Granulicella sibirica: one gene and its partner. The protein of the gene in region 1 interacts with the protein of each later gene in a pairwise test. Links are inferred from orthologs where the notes say so. Each region holds a gene or a part of one and is shown on either strand. Other genes may lie near its edges. The genes, in order: GRAN_RS21085 and GRAN_RS02960.

The links.
Region 2: the proteins of GRAN_RS21085 (region 1) and GRAN_RS02960 interact in binary tests that used the Escherichia coli proteins (3 or more experiments, as listed by UniProt). The link is inferred for Granulicella sibirica from one-to-one orthologs.

What each region holds. Positions count from the first base shown.
Region 1 is NZ_RDSM01000003.1:1,040,770-1,044,104, reverse strand. What follows is about bases 73-3,088. They hold GRAN_RS21085 (transglycosylase domain-containing protein), read left to right. Parts: upstream 73-394; coding sequence 395-2,782; downstream 2,783-3,088. Other genes in these bases: GRAN_RS21080 (DoxX family protein), read right to left, coding at 2,947-3,088; GRAN_RS21090 (proline--tRNA ligase), read left to right, coding at 73-218. Also shown: more of GRAN_RS21090, read left to right, coding at 1-72; more of GRAN_RS21080, read right to left, coding at 3,089-3,291. UniProt on the Escherichia coli protein: Cell wall formation. Synthesis of cross-linked peptidoglycan from the lipid intermediates.
Region 2 is NZ_RDSM01000001.1:725,382-728,734, reverse strand. What follows is about bases 15-3,048. They hold GRAN_RS02960 (penicillin-binding protein), read left to right. Parts: upstream 15-369; coding sequence 370-2,727; downstream 2,728-3,048. Other genes in these bases: GRAN_RS02955 (UDP-N-acetylmuramoyl-L-alanyl-D-glutamate--2,6-diaminopimelate ligase), read left to right, coding at 2,767-3,048; ftsL (cell division protein FtsL), read left to right, coding at 15-334. In the rest of the region: more of ftsL, read left to right, coding at 1-14; more of GRAN_RS02955, read left to right, coding at 3,049-3,353. UniProt on the Escherichia coli protein: Essential cell division protein that catalyzes cross-linking of the peptidoglycan cell wall at the division septum. Required for localization of FtsN.

The DNA of each region.
Region 1 (3,335 bases):
TCACCGCCGCCGGTTTTGATGTGCTTCTTGATGACCGTGACGAACGAGCCGGAGTCAAATTCAAAGACGCGGACCTTATCGGCATCCCATACCGTATCAACATCGGCCGCGGAGTCGCCGAAGGCAAAATCGAGCTGCTCGACCGCCTTCTCAACCGCAACCTCGACCTCCCGCTAGAGGAGGCAGCCAAACATCTCGCCGCCGCCATGAAGACGTAAGCGGACATCCCGGTGCCCCACCTTCGGCGCCGCCTCATCGCGCCTAAGGCGGGTTACCCAGAAAGCTCGAATCACGCGTCGCCGTACCACCGGTATGTTCTGCTTAGAGGCACGGCCTCGGCCGTGCCATAAGCTCCCAGATTCAAACGCGGGGCCTTAGCCCCTGAGGTACGCCCTTGGCAGTCAAACTCAAGTACGGTCCAACCGCCAGGGCGAACCGCCGCGGCTTCTTTCGCGGCCTCGGACGCGGCGTCCTCCTCATCATCCTCGCCTGCCTCCTCATCTGCGTCGGCCTCTTCGCCTTCTACTACTCCAAGTACCAGAAGGTCGTCGACGACCGCTTCGCCTCCGGCCCCATCTTCGCCTCCGTCGCGCAGATCTACGCCGCTCCCCGCGAGATCCGCATCGGCCAGAAGCTCACCGTCGACTACATCGCCCGCAGCCTCCGCACCGCAGGCTACAACTCCAACGCCCAGCTCGGCTCCTTTGAAGTCAACGGCGACAACATCCTCATCAAGCCCGGCCCCGAGTCCTTCCACTCCACCGACGGCGCCACCATCAACACCTCTGGCGACACCGTCCAGACCATCACCGCCGAAAATGGCGTAGCCCTCCGCTCTTACGAGCTCGAACCCCTCCTCATCACCGCTCTCTCCGAAGACAAGGGCCGCGGCAAGCGCCGCCTCGTCACCTACAAAGAGATCCCCCCCCACCTCGTCCAGGCCGTCACCTCCATCGAAGACCGCCGCTTCTTCGAGCACTCCGGCATCAACTTCGTCCGCATCGCCAAGTGTGGCTTCGAAGATCTCGTCCAGCACCACATGACCTGCGGCGGCTCGACCCTCACGCAGCAGCTCGCCAAGAACTTCTTCCTCTCCCGCGACAAGGTCTTCACCCGCAAGATCAAGGAACTCTTCATCACCCTGCAGCTCGAAGCCCACTTCACCAAACAGCAGATCTTCGAGATGTACGCCAACGAGATCAACATCGGTCAGCGCGGCTCTTTCGCTATCAACGGCTTTGGAGAGGCCTCGCAGGCCTTCTTCGGCAAGCCCATTGGCCAGCTCGATCTCGCTCAGTGCGCCACCCTCGCCGGCCTCATCCAGAACCCCAACCGCCGCAACCCCTACCGCCACCCGGACCGCGCCCTCGAACGCCGCAACGTCGTCCTCGATTCCATGGTTGAAACCGGCTCCATCACCGCCGACGAAGCCTCCCGCGCCAAGGCCGAGCCTCTCCGCCTCGCGCCGCCCAACGTCGACGCCTCTGAAGCACCCTACTTCGTCGACCTCGTCCACGACCAGCTCGTCCAGCGTATCGGCGATCAGGATCTCTCCCACCAGAGCCTCCGTATCTACACCTCGCTCGACCCCGAACTCCAGCGCGTAGCCTCCGAAGCCGTCGAGATCGGCATGCGCCACGTCGACGACCTCGTCCGCGCCGAGGCAAAAAGACACTCCGGCCCCGTCAACTACCCGCAGGTCTCCCTCATCGCCCTCAATCCCCACACCGGCCAGATCCTGGCCCTCATCGGCGGCCGCAACTACGGCGTCTCGCAGCTCAATCACGGCAACGCCATGCGCCCCACCGGCTCCATCTTCAAGCCCTTCGTCTACGCCACCGCCTTCAACACCTCCCTGAACGGCACCTCGCTCGACGAGTCCGGCGTCTTCACCGCCGTCACCAAGATCAACGACGATTCCCAGGACTTCGTCTACGACGGCAAGTCCTACACCCCGGATAACTTCAAGCACGGCGAGTTCCCCGGCATGGTCACCGCCGCCGACGCCCTCGCCCACTCGCTCAACATCGCCACCATCGCCCTCGCGCAAAAGGTCGGCTACGGCAACGTCGCCGCCCTCGCCCGCACCGCCGGAATCACCGACGCCAAAGGCACCCCATCGGTTGCCATCGGCACCTACTCCGCCAGCCCCATCGACATGGCCGGTGCCTACACCGTCTTCGCCAACAACGGCGTCCACCTCAAGCCATGGGCACTCGCCAGCGTCCGCAACAACAACGGAGACATCGTCGCCGACTTCGCCCCCGAAGCCAAACAGGTCCTCGACCCCCGCGTCTCCTTCCTCACCCAGTCCCTTCTCGAAGGCGTCATCAACCGCGGCACCGCCTCCGCCGTCCGAGCCCAGGGCTTCAACGTCCCCGCCGCTGGCAAAACCGGAACCTCCCACGACGCCTGGTTCGCCGGCTACACCTCCAGCCTCCTCTGCATCATCTGGGTCGGCAACGACGACTACACCAACGTCAACCTAGAGGGAGCCAAAGCCGCCGCCCCTCTCTGGGCCGAGTTCATGACCCGCGCCATCAAGCTCCCCCAGTACTCCGACACCAAGCCCTTCACACCGCCCACGGGTGTAACCAACTACCGCCTCGACCGCGAAACCAATCTCCTCGCCGACTCAAGCTGCCCCAAGGACTACACCGTGGCCTTCCTCGACGGCACCGCCCCCCAATCCACCTGTAGCCGCATGACCCAGTCTCCCCAAAGCCTCATCCAGGACCTCTTCAACACCACGACTCCCCCACCACCACCCGTCCCCCGCTGATCCCGAAGCATTTGTCTTTTTGGCTGTCATTCCCGAAGGGAATCTGCGTCTGTCTTGTCTTCCTTCCCTCTCCACACCAGAGGGAGCCCCATCTTCGGCGCAGCAACACCGCGCCTAAGGTGGGAACGCAAGAAGCCCGGCAGTGCCCTCGTTCGTCCCGCCAATCAGCGCGTATAAACCCAAGCCCACCAGATCAACGGCAATTGCAGCGGCAGCCTGACCCAGAGCGCCCACCCCGGAACCGAAGCAAACCTCTCCGGATGCATCGCCATCTCCAGATTCGCCGGCCAGACAGCAATCAGCAGAGCCACCAACCCCCACGCAGCCATCTTCCGCGTCGTCGGCACCATCACCCCGACTCCACCTAGAATCTCCGCCACCCCGCTCACATACACCAGCAAAACCGGCCCCGGGAGCATCGGAGGCATGATGCTCGCATAGACCTTCGGCAGCACAAAGTGCATCACCCCCGCCACCACGAACAGCACTCCGAACAAATACCGCCCCATCACCACCTCAAAAGAAAATCGGCGGCAGGCCAGAGCCCACCGCC
Region 2 (3,353 bases), on another replicon or contig:
GGCGGACGATCCGGAACGACGCCGCGAAATGCGGAGCTTCTCGGCTGTGATGGGGATCTTGTTTCTGTTGGTGATGGTGTATGTCTGGCAGCACTTCTCGGCGATTGAAGTGGGCTATCACGTGGAGAGCCAGAAACAGCAGGTCGAGGCTCTGCGGGAAGAGAACAGGCAGCTTCGCTTGACGGAGGCGCAGTTGACCGATCCGGGCCGGATTGACCGGATTGCAAAGCAACTTGGACTTGATGTTCCTCAGCCTGGACAGGTTGTGCGTCCGGACGGCAGCATGCAGAATGCGCCTGTGCTGGCGCAGGCTTCGGCACCGGTGATGCAGTAGCACTATCTTTGGGCTTGGTGGGAGTTGGTATGAGGATGAAGCAGGCGCCACGGCAGACGTTGACGGCTCCGATACGGAGGATCCGCTTCGCCTACGTGGCGTTGTTTTTTTGCGGCTGGGCGGGAGTTATCGGACTTAGGCTGACTTGGCTGCAGGTGGTGAAGCGGCAGGACTGGGTGCATCGGGCGGCGCTGCAGCAGCAGAGGACGTTCGAAGTAGCTCCGCGGCGCGGTGTGCTGTACGACCGCAATCTGCGTGAGCTTGCGATGACTGTGCTGGTGGACTCAATCTATGCCGTGCCTTCGGAGCTTGGAGAGAATCGTGGGAGCGCGGCGGAGATACTCGCCAAGATCGTTCACGCGGACCCCACGGATAACTTCACCTCGCAGCAACAGATGCTTGCGCGCTTCAATGCTTCGAGGAACTTTGCCTGGGTGGCCCGGCGAGTGGATGCGGATACCGCGACGCGGATTCGTGAGTTGAATCTCAAGGGCATTTACACGCAGAAGGAGTTCAAGCGGTTTTACCCGAATAATGATCTGCTGGCGCAGGTGCTTGGATATGTCGGGACGGAAGATGCGGGGCTTGGAGGGCTGGAACTGAAGTTCGATGACGAGATGCATGGAGCGCCCGGGCATATGCTGACGGCGCTCGATGCGAAGCGCCACGTGCTCGACTCGGATGAACGGGAACCACTGCCGGGCGAGAATCTCGTTCTGTCGATCGACGCGAATATTCAATACATGGCGGAACGGGCGCTCGATGCTCAGGTGGAGAAGGTCAAGGCGCTGCATGGCACGGTTGTCGTGCAGGACCCGCATACCGGGCATATTCTCGCGCTGGCCGTTTCGCCGCGGTTCAATCCGAATGATCAGAAGCACATGGACGCGAGCGTTCTGCAGAACCTTGCGGTGAGCGATGTGTATGAGCCCGGATCTGTGTTCAAGCTGGTTACTTATTCAGCGGCGCTGGATTCGGCGGGAGTTGAGCCGACGGATATCGTCGATTGCCAGGGTGGGGCGATGACTATGTACGGACGGACGTTGCACGACGATAAGAGCGATCACTTCGGCCGCGTCACGGTGCAGTATGCTCTCGAGCACTCGAGCGACGTGGGTGCGGCGAAGATGGCGCTGAAGGTTGGGAACGAAAAGTTTTACGAGTACATGAAGGGCTTCGGGTTCGGCGACCGGTCAGGTATCGAGTTGCCGAGCGAGACGCGTGGACTTCTGCGGCCTCCCAAAAAGTGGGGCGCGACGAGCATTCTGTCTATGTCGATCGGGCAGGAGGTTGGCGTTACTCCGGTGCAGTTGGTGTCGATGGTATCGAGCATCGCGAATGGAGGAGTCTATATGCCTCCTCGCATCCTGATGCAATCGACCGATGAGATGAAGGGCGATGCACGTCTTCAGCCCGTTGCGTTTCATCCGGTGAATCAGCTTCCTGCCACGCTGCCGGACGGGGCTCACCGGGTGATCCGGGAGCTGACCTCGGCTAAGATGCGCATGATGATGCAGGGGACTGTCGAGACGGGCACGGGTAAGCTTGCGAAGCTGAATGGCTACTCGTCGGCGGGTAAGACGGGGACGGCGCAGAAGATCGATGTAGCTACGCATACTTATTCGCATACGAAGCTTGTGGCCAGCTTCGCGGGTTTCGCGCCAGTGAGTAATCCGGCGATCGCTGTCGCGGTGGTGATCGATACGCCGACCGCGGGGTCTGAGGTCTCCCACTACGGAGGTGCGGCAAGCGCTCCCGTGTTTGCGGAAGTCGCGCAACAGGTGCTCGAGTATCTTGGCGTTCCGCATGATCAACCGCTGCGCAATAAGAAGGACATGAAGGCACCGGTTGAGGAAGTGGCTGATTCTATCAACGATCCTGGCGATCTGAGTGACATGTTCGCCGAGGTCAACAACCTTCCCGCGGATGATCCTTTGCGTGCCCAGCCTGTGAATAACGCGAACCCCGTTTCCACGCAGAGGCTAGCCGACGCGACTCTGGCTACGCCGTCCGAGAGGCCTTACACGCCGCCGGTGAGGAGTAAAGGCGTGATCGATCTGCTGCCTGCGAAGGTGCTTGCTGCCTTCAAGGCGAATGGTGGAACGACATCCACGATGCCGGATGCTGTGGCCGGCCTTACCGCTCCGCTCCATGCTCCTCTGGTCACACCCGCTGTTCAGGCGATCGGTCACAACGCCATCGTGGTGGACTCGACCAGGCGAGTCGCCGTTCCTTCGTTTTCAGGTGCGGGTCTGCGGACTGTGGTTGAAGAGGCCGGTGCGCTCGGACTCCGGATCGAGCCGGTAGGGAGCGGTCTGGCTCGCGAGCAGGTTCCGAGTGCGGGAGCAATGGTTCCAGTCGGTACCGAGGTGGTTGTCCGATTCACTCGCTGAACAGGCGAGTCAGCGTAGCATAGGACTCAGGGGATACCGATGTTGTGGGCAGAAGCTCTGAAGGGTGTCACCGTCGTCGAACGGTTCGACGCCCCAGTTCAGGTCGCGGGTGTCGAGTACGATTCACGACGTGTTCAGCACGGAGACATCTTCGTCGCCATGCGCGGCGGCAGCACCGATGGCAATCGATTTATTGATATAGCAGTCTCTAGAGGAGCTGCTGGTATCGTCACCGACTCTCGTGAGGCATACGACGCCCACCGTTCGACGCGACCCATCTCCCCAGTTGCTCTTGTTTCGCATGGACGCAGAGCTTTGGCGGAGGTTGCGGCGAATGTCTTCTCTCACCCGGAAGAGCGTCTTGCAATCAGCGCAGTGACTGGAACGAACGGTAAGACGACGACCGCGTATCTGCTCGAGCAGTTTCTCAAGAGCGCCGGGCGCACCTGTGTTCTAATCGGAACCATCGAGACTCATGTTGCCGACGAGGTGAGATCAAGCGAGCACACGACTCCGGAGGCCCGCGATTTGTTTGCGACGTTCGCGGATGGCGTGGCCGCTGGCGCCACGGAGACGATCATGGAGATGAGTTCTCATGCGCTCGATCAGGAGCGCGTCTGGAGCAT